2 regions of the Propionibacterium freudenreichii subsp. freudenreichii genome follow, and region 1 is predicted to be linked to the other one. Evidence: riboswitches for the same ligand, from Rfam matches in the RefSeq annotation. Region 1 holds a riboswitch; the other holds the start of a gene.
What was found. Region 1 has a riboswitch for cobalamin ahead of RM25_RS11530 (ABC transporter substrate-binding protein). Riboswitches for the same ligand answer to the same signal wherever they lie in the genome.
Positions count from the first base shown of each region.

Region 2: another riboswitch for cobalamin. It lies ahead of RM25_RS02840 (hypothetical protein); the one in region 1 lies ahead of RM25_RS11530 (ABC transporter substrate-binding protein).

Region 1 covers NZ_CP010341.1:2,621,605-2,628,768, forward strand. Annotated here, with positions in the region: gene RM25_RS11505 (NAD(P)H-binding protein) at 1-23, shown strand, start outside; gene RM25_RS11510 (DoxX-related protein) at 230-547, shown strand; gene RM25_RS12130 ((2Fe-2S) ferredoxin domain-containing protein) at 587-1,378, opposite strand; gene RM25_RS11520 (ABC transporter ATP-binding protein) at 1,368-2,099, opposite strand; gene RM25_RS11525 (FecCD family ABC transporter permease) at 2,096-3,202, opposite strand; gene RM25_RS11530 (ABC transporter substrate-binding protein) at 3,210-4,079, opposite strand; cobalamin riboswitch at 4,331-4,509, opposite strand; gene RM25_RS12135 (mechanosensitive ion channel domain-containing protein) at 4,710-6,485, shown strand; gene RM25_RS11540 (CCA tRNA nucleotidyltransferase) at 6,540-7,164, shown strand, end outside.
Region 2 covers NZ_CP010341.1:677,396-684,559, reverse strand. Annotated here, with positions in the region: gene RM25_RS02865 (elongation factor G-like protein EF-G2) at 1-372, shown strand, start outside; gene RM25_RS02860 (YccF domain-containing protein) at 504-899, opposite strand; gene trmB (tRNA (guanosine(46)-N7)-methyltransferase TrmB) at 1,054-1,908, shown strand; gene truA (tRNA pseudouridine(38-40) synthase TruA) at 1,901-2,776, shown strand; gene RM25_RS02845 (class I SAM-dependent methyltransferase) at 2,784-3,413, shown strand; adenosylcobalamin (AdoCbl) riboswitch at 3,455-3,594, shown strand; gene RM25_RS02840 (hypothetical protein) at 3,705-4,247, shown strand; gene RM25_RS02835 (energy-coupling factor transporter transmembrane component T) at 4,260-5,393, shown strand; gene RM25_RS02830 (ABC transporter ATP-binding protein) at 5,390-7,006, shown strand; gene RM25_RS02825 (ECF transporter S component) at 7,054-7,164, shown strand, end outside.

The DNA of each region.
Region 1 (7,164 bases):
GCGACAAGCCCTCGTTCTATTGATCTGCGGCGGCGACTCGGGCACCGGGCATCGCGATCACTCAGCCCCCAGTCCAATCCCTCCCACCCAGCATTTCCACCCCCAGGAGTCAGACATGTTCCACCGTTCGCAGAAGCAGTCACCATCCAGCTCGTCACCCTCGGCACGCCGCCACCCGGTGCGCACCGCCGCCCGCTGAGGCCTGGCCGGAGCGCTGGCATTCACCGGTGTGGGCCACCTGAGCTTTGCCCGCGAGGGCTTCGCCGTCGCGGTGCCCGATTGGATGCCGGGCAGCAAGGACGCCACGGTGCTCGCCTCGGGCGTGGTCGAGCTGGCGCTTGCCGCCGCGCTTGCCTCCGGCGTCCAGCGCAAGCAGGTGGGACGCGCCACGGCCGCCTTCTTCGCGGCCGTGTTCCCGGGCAATGTGCACCAATATGTGAAGCACCTCGACGCATCATTCCTCAACAGTGACCAGCGACGCCTGGTACGCCTGTACTTCCAGCCCCTGCTCGTGGCGTGGGCGCTGGAGGCGACGCGCGAGGACTGAGCGCACCGCCACCCGGCAGTCATGCCCGGCGGGCGATGCTCACTCCACCGCCCTGCGGACGATCTCGGCGGCCTGCGCCGGCGTCACCCCGCCGCGCCACTGGTTGTCGGGATAGCTGACCACCACCGGGGCTTGGTTGCACGGGAACAGGCACAGGGTGCGGGTGATCAACACCTCGTCGTGCACCACGCCCAGCTCCTTGGCGGTGCGCACCATCGACTCCACCACCTCGCGGCTGCCCTGCGCGTTGCAGCGCACGCCGCAGCACACCAGCAGGTGACGCCGGAACGGCGGGGGAGCCTGCCACGCCGGGCTGTGCAGCGGGGCCTCGTCGCCACTGATCGGGTCCCAGCGGGTACCGGACGCGGAGCCATCCCGGGGGGATTCCCCGGGCGCGGACGCCACAGCCACTGGCCCACGCAGCGGACCGGCATCTGGCGGCTCAACGCCATCGTGACGCTCATGGCGCACCTGCAGCACCACGGCGGGCGCGCCATCGCGGCGGGTGCGCAGCCAGTGTCCGGCTACCCGACGCAGCCACGACACCGACGTGGCACCACCGCCGGGCTGGCAACCGATCAGGCGGATGCCCACCCCGGACGAACCGAGCGGCGCGCGCCCACTCGTCGAGGCCCGCCCCTCGGGCCCGGCCCCCGGGGACGCGTCCACGCCCGCCAATTCATCGAGCACCTCGACCAGCGGCGTGCCATCACCCTCCAGGCTGGCCGACGCCAAGCCCGGCAGCTCCGCGGCCCAGGCCTGCACCGCCGCGTTGCTCGTGGCGTTCATCGACACCAGCACCACCTGCCAACCCCGCTCCTCAGCCGCCATCGCTGACCAACCCCTGCCATGAGAACCTGAGTCGATCGGTGCGGCTCACCTGTCCACGCACCGCGAAGCGCTCGGCCACCAGCTGGGCGGTCAGCACCTCGTCGGTAGGACCCTGCGCCACCAGGTGGCCGTCGTCGAGCACGATGAGGCGGTCGGCGAAGGCTGCCGCCAGGTCGAGGTCGTGCAGCACCACCAGCGTGGTCAGCCGCAGCGAGGTGACGATGCGCAACAGGGCGATCTGATGGTGCAGGTCGAGGTGGTTCGTCGGCTCGTCAAGCATCAGCACCTGCGGCTCCTGGGCCAGGGCGCGTGCCAGCTGCACCCGCTGGCGTTCCCCACCTGACAAGGTGTTCCACGACCTGTCGTCCACCCGGGCGCCATGGGCGTTCAGCTGCCAGCGTCCCTCGTGGGGGATGCGGCCCAGCGCCACCACGTCGCGCACGGTGAGCGCCACGCGGGCCTGTGGCAGCTGTTCCATGAGCGCCATCGTGCGGGCGATCTCGCGGCGCGACATGTCGGTGAGGCGACGATCGTCCACCAGCACCTGACCCCGACTGGGCTTGCGCAGCCCACACAGCAGTTGCAGCAGGGTGGTCTTGCCGGAGCCGTTCATGCCCACCAGCGCGGTGCAGCAACCCTCGGCCACCTCGGTGGTGATGTCGCGGACGATCCACCGGTCGTCCACCTGCCAGCCCAGGCCACGGCATGCCAGGCGCGTCATTGCGACGCCTGCCTGCGCAACAGCACGGCCAACACGGGAGTGCCCAGCAGCGCGGTGATCACGCCCACCGGGATCTCGGTGTTGCCGGTGATCGACCGTGCCGCGGTGTCGGACCACAAGAGCAGCAGGGCCCCACCCAGCGCGGTGAGCGGCAACAGCCCGGCGTGCCTGGGGCCCACCAGCAGGCGCATGATGTGGGGCACGGTGAGCCCCACGAAGCCGATCGGGCCCACGAAGGCCACCGTCATGGCGGTGGTCAGGGCGGTGAAGATCATCAACCCCCAGCGCACCCGGGTGACGTTGATGCCCAATGAGGCCGCCGAGGTGTCGCCGAAGCTGAAGGCGTCCAGGGTGCGCGAATAACCCATCGCCCCCACCAGCGTGACCAGCGCGACGCCCGCCAGCACGCCCGCAGCCAACCACCGCGCCCCGGCGAACGAGCCGAGCCTCCACTCCATCGCCGTGCGGGCCGCGGTGGTGCCCCCGAACACCATGATCAACAGGGAGGTGATGGCGGCGCACACCTGCGCCACCGCCACGCCGGCCAGCACCGTGCGGGCCGGCGGCAGCTCACCGCCGCGTCCGGTGGCCAGCACGAGCACCAGCAGCATCGCCAGCACGGCACCCACGAAGGCGGCGCCCATCATGAGCACCGACTGCGACAGGCCCACCGACAGGCCGATCTCCAGCACGAAGACCGCCCCGACGCTGGCGCCGCTCGAGATGCCCAGCAGATAGGGGTCGGCCAGCGCATTTCCGGTGAGCGTCTGCAGGATCGCACCGCACACGGCCAGCACGGCTCCGGCGGCGATGGACGCCAGCACGCGCGGCAGGCGCAGCTGCCAGACGATCTGGTCGGCCAGCGGCGTGACATCGGCGCCGGTGATCAGCCGCAGGCGTCGCGCGATCACGCCCACCACCTCACCGGGTGACAGCGGCACCGATCCGATGCCCAGCGCCATCACGACACTCACCGCCAGCGCGACCACCAGGACGCCCAGCCACAGCCAGTGCGCGGTACGAGCGTGCCCTGCGTGGGTCCGGCTGCCCGCATCGGCGCTACCGCCGGCATCAGCCCGGGCGTCCGCCGCGGTCCGCGTCATGGACGCATCACCTGGGCAGTGCGGCGAGCTGGTCCGAGACGGACTTGGCGCCGTCCACCAGCGTGGCGCCCGGCGTGGTCTGCGAGAACGGCACGGTGATGAAGCGCTTGTTCTGCACGGCCTTGAGGTTCTTCAGCGCCGGATCGTTGGAGATGTAGTCGATCTTCGACTGGGCGGTGGACCATGACGCGTCGGCCAGCACGATCACATCGGGATCGGCGGCCACGACCTTCTCCCAGGGCACATTGGCCCAGGCCCCGTCCACGTCGGCGAACGCGTTGGTGGCACCGACCGCCTGCATCACCAGCGCCGGACCGCCGGCATTGCCGCCGGTGAACGGGGTGTCGGTCTGCGAATCCCACCAGAACACCTTCTGGCCGTCGCCGGCCTTCGCCTGCTTGACGGCGTCCAGCTCGGTCTTCTGCGCGTCGATCACCGTGGTGGCATTGCCGGGCTGGCCGAACAGCTTGGCGATGTCGCCCAGCGACGACCACACATTGTCGAAGCTCACCTGGGCGCGGTCGGCCTTGTTGTCACAGGCGAAGGGGTCTAGGTAGGTGGGGATGCCCTGCTGCTCGAGTTCGTCGCGGGTGCCCACCGCCTTGTCGCTGAAGGCGCTGGCATACGACGCCAGGGCGAAGTCGGGCTTGGCCTGGGCGAAGACCTCCTTGGTGGGGTACTTGTCGGCCAGCACCGGGATCGACGCGTAGGCGTCCTTGTACTTGTCGGCCACCTTGTCGTCGAGGTAGGCGGTGCCTGCCATCTGCTTCTGCACGCCCAGCGCGAGCGCCTCCTCGATGGCGCCCTGGTTGAGTGCCACCGCGCGCGTCGGCTGCTGCTTCACGGTGACGGTGCGCCCGCAGTTGTTCACCGACACCGGGAAGGCACCACCGGTGGCGCTTGCCGACGAGCTTCCCGAGCCGGGCGCGCCGGCGCATCCGGTGGCGGCATGGCCAGGCCGAGGCCCAGGGCCACCAGGCGGGAGCGGACCGGCAGGCGGCGGGCGACGTTGGGGCGCGCAGAGCTTGAGCGCCCAGAGCTTGAACGCACGGAATTCGGGCGCGGGGAATTGGGACGTGAGTACGCGGACATTGCGAAACCTTCCTGAGGGGCCCTTCGCGGGGCCGACCGTGACAAGAGCGTTGGGCTTGGTCTTCGGACTCGGCGTCATCCGCGGCAGGCGCCTTCCCGGGGATCCGCCCCAGTGACCTGATGCCTGCTGCGTCGGCCTCACCGCTGCGCGACAGTCCCGGTTTCCCACCGGATTCCCACACATCTGTGATGCGACCCAACGGGCAGACAGTCTAGGGCTCCGGCCGCGGTCGGGTGCGATCCCGGACCCCTCTGCCTGCCACCCGGGACCCCTTTTCGCCGACCGACCCACGACCTGGGCACCACCGCACCGGTGATCCTCAGCCAACACACAGTCTTGACGCTCCGCACGGGTTCCCGACTGGGGCACACTGGTATCAGGTCCACGGCCGCCGGTGGGCCCGGAAGGATGTCCATGATTCCGCTGGAGGTCAGCGTCAAGTTCCCTGAGACCGTCATCGAGATCGTCGTCACCCTCGTGCTGGCGCTGGTCTGCCGCTTCGCGCTGCGCAAGGTGATCGATCGCGCGGTGGCGCGCGCCACCCAACGTCAGGGCGAGCACGGCCTGCTGGCGATGGGACGTTCCTCGAGCGTGGTCGCCACCACCGGCGGGGTGAACACCAACCGCTCCATGCAGCGGGCCAAGACGCTGGGTTCGGTGCTGAAGTCGATGACCGACGTGGTGTTGATCATCGTCGTGGTGCTCATGGTGCTGAACTCACTGAACATCAACATCGGACCCGCCCTGGCAAGCGCCGGCATCGTCGGCGTCGCGGTCGGCTTCGGCGCGCAAAGCCTGTTCAAGGACCTGTTCAGTGGCGTATTCATGCTTGCCGAGGACCAGTACGGCGTCGGCGACATCATCGAGGTGAACAAGCTCAAGGGCACCGTGCGATCGGTGGGCTTCCGCGTCACCGAGTTGCAGGACTTCAATGGCGAGGTCTGGTACGTGCGCAACGGCGAGATCAGCACGGTGGGCAATGTGAGCCAGGGCTTCACGTCGAGCCTGGTGACCATTCCGGTGAGCGTCGACGAGAGCCCCAAGCTGGTGATCCGGCTGCTGGCGCGCATGTTGAAGAAGATGGACTCCGAGCCCGATTGGCACAACAAGATGCTGGAGGAGCCCAGCATGCTGGGCCTGTCCGCCCTGGACGCCACCACCGCCAGCTACCAGATCTCGATCAAGTGCCCGGCCAATTCGCAGTGGGACGTCGAGCGCGAGATCCGCAGCCGCGCGTTGTCGACGCTGAGCCAGGCCGGCGTGCGGATGCCGGTGACGCGGGTGGCCACGGTGCCGCCGCACACCGCCGACGAGACCATGGCCATGCCCCATTCCCGCAGGCGCCGCCTGGGCCAGTTGGCGCAGCAGCGCATGGCCGAACGGCACGCCACCGACCAGTCGGCCACGGGACGGACGGGCACCGAACCAGCCGGGGAGGCCACGCAGGAGCCGTCGGCCGAGCAGGGCACGCCCCCCACCGGCGAGGTGATCCGGCGTCCCGCCGAGCCGGGACAGGCCGCCGCCGACAGCCGGCCGACCGACGCAGCCCAGGCCGCAGCGGGTCCGGCATCCGATCAGGTGGTGCCGGCTGACGACACCCTGCCCGCCCCGAAGGTGAAGGCCGCCGACACCGGCCAGCTGCGCAAGGCCCGCGCCTGGCTCGACCACGGCGCCGACCGCTCGGTGCGCTGGGTGGCGCAGGCCACTCCCGGGGCCAGCGAGGTGCACGACATGACCGCCGACCAGACGGTGCTGATGAGCGCCGATGATGTGCTGCGTCGGCCCGATCAGGCCGACGGCACCGGCCGGACGCACCGCAGCACCGCGGCATCGGGCACGACGGCATCAGGCACTGCCGCATCAGATACTGCGGCATCGGGCTCGGGCACCGACGGTGCGAAGCCCACGGGCGACAGGCCCGGCGCCGACCCCAGTGACCCCCGCACCGGTGCCGCCGACTCCGGCGCCACCAAGTCCACTGCGGCCGGCTCCTCCGATGCGAAGGGCGACGACGAGGCCAGCAAGACCCGCAGCCTGCGGGCGATCGACACCGGGCACCAGCCCGGCACCGACCCGGAGCAGGGCACCGGCGATCCGGCCCCGCAGTCCGGCGACCGATCCGACCCGTCCGAGCCGCCGGCCGACCAGACACGGCGCCTGTTCGGGCGTCGCGGCCGCAAGCGCGACTGAGCGACCGACCTCGCCCCCACCACCGGGCCGGCACCGCCACTAAACTCGTGACTCGTGTCCGATTCTTCGCAGGCCCTGTCTGTTGCCCAGCGTCACGCGGTGGATGAGCTGTTGCGCATCACACCGGTGATCGACGAGCTGGGCGCGCTGTTCCACAAAGCCGGCGAGGAGCTCTACCTGGTGGGCGGTTCGGTGCGCGACGCCCTGTTGGGCCGCCTGGGCCACGACCTCGACTTCACCACCTCGGCCGATCCCGACACCACCGAGCGGTTGCTGCACCGGTTCAGCTCCGCGGTATGGACCGTCGGCAAGGAGTTCGGCACCATCGGGGCGTCCAAGAAGTCGAACGGCCACGAGCTGCAGATCGAGATCACCACCTTCCGCGCCGACGCCTACGAGCCCGATTCGCGCAAGCCGATCGTGGCCTACGGCGACAATGTGCAGGACGACCTGGTGCGCCGCGATTTCACGGTGAATGCGATGGCCATCGACGTGCATTCCAAGGCGTTCGTCGACCCCCACGGCGGCATCCGGGACCTCGCCGCGAAGGTGCTGCGCACCCCGACGGCCCCCGAGATCAGCTTCAGCGACGATCCGCTGCGCATGATGCGGGCCTGCCGGTTCGCCGCCCAGCTGGGGTTCAAGGTTGACCCGGTCACCTTCAATGCGATGAAGGCCA
Region 2 (7,164 bases), 700 kb from region 1:
AAGGCGCATTCGGTGGACTCCTCCGACATGGCCTTCCAGGCGGCCGGGGCCGCGGCGCTGCGTGATGCGGCCAGCGCGGAGACGGTGGCGCTGCTGGAGCCCTTCGACGAGGTCACCGTGGTCTGCGGCAACGAATACGTCGGCGCGGTGATGACTGACCTCGGCTCACGGCGCGGACGCGTGACCGGCCAGCACGGCGGTGACGACGGGCGCACCACCGTGACGGCACTGGTACCCGCCAGCGAGCTGACCCGCTATGCCATTGACCTGCGGGGCCTTTCGCACGGCACCGGACGCTTCGAACGCGAGCCGGCCGGCTATGAACTGATGCCGCCCGAGCTGGCGCAGCAGGTGCTGGACGAGCGGGGCTGAGCCCCGGCTCACGCGTCCCATGGGGAGGGTCCCCCGGGCGGGGACCCTCCCCATGGGACCTGATGCGGTGCCACGGCGACGGGCGACCGCCGGTCCGGCCCTCTGCAGTCCGAACCCCAGCAGCCCGACAGTCAGCGGTTCGAGGTCGTGCTGACGATCTGCTTGCCGAAGGGCATCACGCTGATCGGGATCATCTTGAGGGACACCACCGCGTTGGCGATGCCCACGATCGTGACGGCCTGGGCCAGGGCACTGATGATGTGCAGCAGGGCGAGCCACCAGCCGGCGACGATCATCCAGATGACGTTCATCGCGGCGGTGCCCGCACCGGCACCCGGCTTGGGCACGACGGTGCGCCCGAAGGGCCACAGCACATAGCGGGCCATGCGCAAGGATGCGATGCCGGCGGGAATGGTGACGATGAGCACGCAACCGATCACCCCGGCCACCACATATCCCAGCGCGAGCCAGACGCCGCCCAGGACGAGCCAGATGACATTGAGCAGTGTGGCCAGTGGTTTGGGCATCGTTCCTCCATGGGTCGGGGCGCCTCCCGCAGGCCCTGTGTGCCCACGGATCGAACACTTCTTGTGAGCCTAGGTCCCCCATGCCCCCTTTTCAGCCGACGCGTCCGGGGCCGTCCACGGCATGTCGGGCGCGGGCAAAGTAGGCTGCTATCCCGTGTCGGACAACGCGCGCGTGCACCATGCCATGGCAGACGGCTCTGCTGGCGGCCGGTTCGGCCCCGGTGGAACCAGCTCCGACCCCTCCGGCACCAGTCACTCAAGCGTCGATCCCATCAATGGGCGCCGCGGCGTGGTCTCCTTCGTACGACGCAGCCCGCGGATGAACGAATCCCAGCGCCAGGCCCTGGCCAGCCACAGCAGCGAATACCTGGTGGAGGTGCCCCACGACCGGCTGTCCACCTCGGTGCGCCACGGCGCCACCATGAGCTGGCCGCAGGTCTTCGGGCGACAAGCTCCCCTGGTCGCCGAGATCGGCTCGGGGGTCGGTGACTCCTTGGTGGCCATGGCGGGTGCCCGCCCCAGTGACAATGTGATCGCCTTCGAGGTGTACCTGACCGCCGTCGCCTCGACGATGGGCAAGCTCGCCCGCGCCGATGTGCACAATGTGCGCTTGGTCGTCGCCGATGGTGGCGAGGGCCTGCGCGAACTGGTCCGGCCCGGTGAGCTGAGCGAATTGTGGACCTTTTTCCCCGATCCGTGGCCGAAGAAGCGCCACCACAAGCGACGCCTGGTGCAGCCGGGCTTCGCGGCGCTGGTGGCCGACCGGCTGGCACCCGGGGGGTTGTGGCGACTGGCCACCGACTGGGCCGACTATGCCGACCAGATGCGTGAGGTGCTCGACGCCGAGCCCGGCTTGACCAATGTCTACTCTGATCGTCCCGGCGGCTGGGCGCCACGCCCGGACCGCCCCTTCACCCGCTTCGAGAAGCGTGGGCTGGACGCCGGGCGCGAGGTGCGCGATCTGGCCTACCGTCGCGTCCACCCCGAGGGGGATGGCGAGAATGGGTGATCGCCGCTTCCGCCTTGACCTCAGCTATGACGGCAGCCACTTCCATGGCTGGGCGATGCAGCCGGGCCAACGCACGGTGGAGGGTGAGCTGGCCACCTGGCTCACCCGCATCGCCGGCACCGCACAACCCGTCCGGCTCGTCGTGGCGGGGCGCACCGACGCCGGCGTCCACGCGCGCGGCCAGGTGGCCCACGCCGACCTGCCCGCCACGATGGACGCCGCGGAACTGAAGCGCCGACTCCTGCGGGCCCTGCCCCCCGACATCGTGGTGCGTCGCCTCACCGTGGCGCCGCCCGGTTTCGACGCCCGGTTCGCGGCGATCTGGCGGCGCTATGTCTACCGGCTGTGGGACCTCTCCTCGCATCCCGATCCCCTGCTGCGCGGCATGGTCACCACCAAGTCGCTGGACCTCGACCCGGAACTGATGACCGCCGCCGGGTCGCGGCTGCTGGGCCTGCGTGATTTCGCGCCGTTCTGCCGTCGCCGCGAGGGCGCCACCACCATCCGCACGCTGTTGCAGTGCGAGGCGCACCGGGTGGCGGACGGGTGCGGCACAATCGAGCTCACCGTGCGGGCCGACGCCTTCTGCCACTCCATGGTGCGTTCGCTGACCGGCGCGCTGGTGGCGGTCGGCTCCGGCACCCAATCCATGGACTGGCTCGACGAGGTGGCCGCCGGCCCAACGCGCGCCGGGTCGGTCACCGTCATGCCGGCCCGCGGCCTGTGCCTCGAGCAGGTCGCCTACGCCCCCGACCACGAACTGGCCCAGCGGGCACGGGCGGCGCATGCGCGACGCTCCCTGCCTGCTGGCCCGGAAACCACCGGCCCCGTCGACAGCGACGACTGCGGCTGCGGATTCGAGGGATGAGCCGATCATGGACATCCGCCACGATGAGGAGCCACAGATGACCCAGTACTTCGTCAACCCCGAGGGCCCGGCCAAGTACCACCAGCTGCACGCCACCATCTGGGGACATGACTACGAGTTCCGCAGCTCCAATGGCGTCTTCAGCCAGTACCGCCTGGACCTGGGCACCTCGGTGCTGCTGCGCACCCTGGATCCGCCGGCGGACCGTCCGGCGCGCTTCCTCGATCTCGGCTGCGGCTTCGGACCGATCGCCGTCGCCCTTGCCACCGAGTGCCCCCGGGCCCGGGTGGACGCCATCGACGTGAACGAGCGTGCGGTGGAACTCACCGCCATGAACGCGAAGGCCCTGGGGGTGGCGAGTCGGGTGAGCGCGTCGGCCCCCGATCAGGTGCCCGCCGACGTGCGCTACGACGAAATCTGGTCGAACCCGCCGATCCGCATCGGCAAGGCCGCGCTGCACGAGCTGTTGGACACCTGGCTGAACCGCCTCACCGAGGATGGTGTCGCCCACCTGGTGGTGGCCCACAACCTCGGCTCGGACTCGCTGGCGAAATGGCTGACCGGCCAGGGCTGGCAGGTCGATCGCCTCGGCTCAGCGAAGGGCTATCGGGTGTTCGACGTCACGCGCCGGCACTGAGCAAGCACAAACCCTCGCCTCGCGGCGTCCCTGCTGGGCTAGATTGTGCTGCGTGACCCGATGAGGGAAAGCCGGTGTGAAACCGGAGCTGTCCCGCAACCGTGAGCCGCCTGCGCGGCAAGCCGGAGCACCTCATGGGGTCCGTACTCCGTACCGTCGAGGCAACGGCCGAGGAGTAGCCGCTTCCCCCGGGCGCGCTCCTCTCCGGAGCCCCGTGAAAGCCGGCGGGTTCCGTACCGCCGCCCAGGAAAGCCGGCGGGCTCCGGTCCGCCGCCCATGAAAGGAAGCACCATGAAGTCCTCACCCACCCTTGCCGTCGCAGCCCTCGGACTGTGCGCCATCACCGCCCTGGCGGGCTGTTCCTCGTCGACGTCAGGCTCGTCGAGCTCACCGTCGAACACCGCCACGGCGCTGTCGATGAAGGACTGCACCAGCCAGGGCAAGGTGTGGCTCGTCGTGCAGACCGACCAGGACAAGACGCTTGCCAACCAGTGCGTCGGTACGCCAAGCACCGGCACCGCCGCCCTGGAGGCCGCCAATGTGGCGATCGGACGCAGCTCCGACGGCAAGATGATCTGCACCCTGGGCGACTACCCCAACCCGTGCCCGGCCACCTTCACCGGCGCCTACTGGCAGTACTACACGGCCACGCCCAACGGCAGCTGGACCTATTCCGACAAGGGCGCCGACGACTCATCGCCCAAGGCCGGCTCGATCGAGGGCTGGTGCTACGGCACCACCTGCACGCCCAAGCTCGACGGCGTGTCCGCTGCGGCGAGTGCAAGCCAGAGCGCCGAGGCCAGCTCCGCCACGAGCTCCGTCTCCGGTTCCTGATCGGCCCCTCGCGTGAGCAGGCTCCTGCCGCGGCTTGCGGCACCGGTGGTCGCCGCCCCGGCCAGCGTCCACCGCATGGCGCGTCGCAGCACCCACCCCTGGGCATGGTGGTGCTGGGCGATCGGTGCCGCCGCGGCAGTGAGCCTCACCCACAACCTGGCGCTCATCGTGCTGGTCTGCGCCGCCGTGATCACGGTGGTGATGGTGCGCCGCAGCGACGCGCCGTGGGCCCGCGCCATGGGCCTCTACATCACCCTGGCGCTGGTGATCGTCACCATCCGAATGCTCTTCCAGATCACCATCGGTGGCATCCGGTACGGCAGGGTGCTCTTCACGCTGCCCCAGCTGCAATTGCCCGGCTGGATGGCCGGCATCAGGCTGGGCGGCCCGGTGACGCTGGAGGGCCTGGTGTACACCGCCGCCGATGCGGGACGGCTCGGCGCCATGATCATCTGCCTGGGTGCGGCGAATGCACTGGCGAATCCCAAGAGGGCCCTGCGTTCGGTGCCCTCCGCGCTCTATGAGGTGTCCACGGCGCTGGTGATCGCCATGTCGGTGGCACCCCAACTGGTCGAGTCGCTGCTGCGCATCCGCCGGGCACGTCGGCTACGCGGTGGCACCGTGCGGGGGCTACGTGGCCTGGGCGCGCTCATCATCCCCGTGCTGCAGGACTCCATCGAACGCTCGATGAGCCTGGCCGCGTCCATGGAATCGCGCGGCTACGGCTCCACCCGCGACAAGGCCCGCGTGGGACGGGGCGCCGGATTCGCGATGCTCGCCTCCCTGGCGTTGCTGTGTTTCGGTGCCTTCTCGCTACTGTCGCTGGCCAACGGCGCGGCGCTGGGCATTTCGACGCTCGGCGCCGGAGTGGTGGCCGCCGTGATCGCGTTGCGCTCGTCGGGCCGGCAACTCGCGGTCACCCACTACCGCCCCGACCCCTGGCGGGCCCGTGAATCCATCACGGCCCTGTGTGGCCTGGCCGTGATCGGCATCACGGTGCAGCTCGGCATCATCGCGCCGAAGGTGCTCACCCCGCCGGCCCAGCCCGCCACCTGGCCGGCCCTTGACCCTCTGATGATCGTGATCATCGGGCTGATCCTGGCCCCGATTGCGGCCACCACCACTCCCCCGGCAGGCGAGGCATGATCGAATTCCGCGATGTCAGTTTCACCTACACCGGCGCCAGCGATCCGGTGCTGCACGATGTCAGCTTCCAGATCCCCGAGGGCGACCTGTGCCTGCTGGTGGGACGCACCGGCACCGGCAAGTCAACGTTGCTGCGCTCGATCAACGGCCTGGTTCCCTGGTTCGACGGCGGCCGCCTGACCGGCACGGTGCAGGTCGACACGATGGTCACCAGCCAACACCGCCCCCGCGACCTGGCGCGCGTGGTGGGAAGCGTCGGCCAAAACCCACTGGCCGGTTTCGTCACCGACAAGGTTGAGGACGAGATCGCCTACGGGATGGAACAGTTGGGGGTGGCCCAGCCGGCCATGCGACGTCGGGTGGAGGACACACTCGACCTGATGGGCATCGCGGACCTGCGTCATCGGCCCCTGGCCGACCTGTCCGGCGGCCAACAGCAGCGCGTGGCGATCGCCGCGGTGTTGGCGGCCCAGCCGCGCGTGGTGGTCCTCGACGAACCGACCAGTGCGCTGGATCCCACGGCCGCCCAGGATGTGTTGTCGTCCATCACCACCCTGGTGCACGAGGTGGGGCTGACCGTCGTGGTGGCCGAGCACCGTCTGGAACGCGTCATGGCCTTCGCCGACTCGGTGGCATGGCTGCCCGGTGACGGGTCGGTGCAGGTGGGCCCCGCCGGAGACGTCCTGGCCCGCGCCGATGTACGTCCGCCCCTGGTGGGCCTGGCACAGGCGCTGGGTTGGAGCACCGTGCCGCTCACCGTGCGCGATGCGCGCCGACGCGTCAAGGCCGAGCACATCGTGCTCACCGACCCACCGCAGGCACCCGCGCCTGACGGGCCCGTGGTGCTGACCGCCACCAAGCTGGTCGTCGACTACGGCGAGACGCGGGCGGTCAATGCGGTGACCACGGCTTTCCGCGCCGGTGAGATCACCGCCCTGATGGGACGCAATGGTGCTGGCAAGAGCTCGCTGATGTGGGCGATGCAGGGGGCCGTCGCGAGTTCCGGCACCCTGGAGGTGGCCGGAGCCGATCCCCGCACTGTCAGCGTCGAGAAGGCCCGTGAACTGGTCACCCTGGTGCCGCAGACGGCGGCGGACCTGCTCTACCTGCCCAGCGTGGGCGATGAATGCCGCCAGGCCGACAAGGAGAGCGGCCGCGACGAGGGCACCACTGCCGGCCTGCTGTCCGAGCTGGGCGTGGCACTGGACATGGGCCGCGACCCGCACGACCTGTCCGAGGGACAGCGCCTGGCGCTGGTGTTGGCGATCCAACTGTCCTCGCGGCCGCGGGTGGTGCTGCTGGACGAACCCACGCGCGGCCTGGACTACACGACGAAGGCCCACCTGGCCACGATGGTGCGCACCCTGGCCTCCCGCGGTGTGTGCATCGTGGTGGCCACCCACGATGTCGAGTTCGCCGCCGCCAGCACCGACCGCACGATCGTGATGGCCGAGGGCGACATCATCGCCGACGACACCACCCGCGAGGCATGCACCGCCTCCCCGACCTTCTCCCCGCAGCTGGCCAAGGTGTTCTGGCCGCAGCCGATCCTGACGGTGGCCGATGTGCGTCGTGGACGCCGTCAGCAGGCAGACGGGGCGATACGGCCATGAACCTGCTGACGCGCCACCGCGAGCCGGCGACGGCCGGTGGCTATCTGATGCCCCTGGAGCCACGCAAGCGGCTGTCCGCCCGCACCTCGGTGATGCTCGCCGTCACCGCCGTGCTGGGGTTGGTGGCCTTCTGCTGGCCGCTGTTCGTGCGTCCCGGA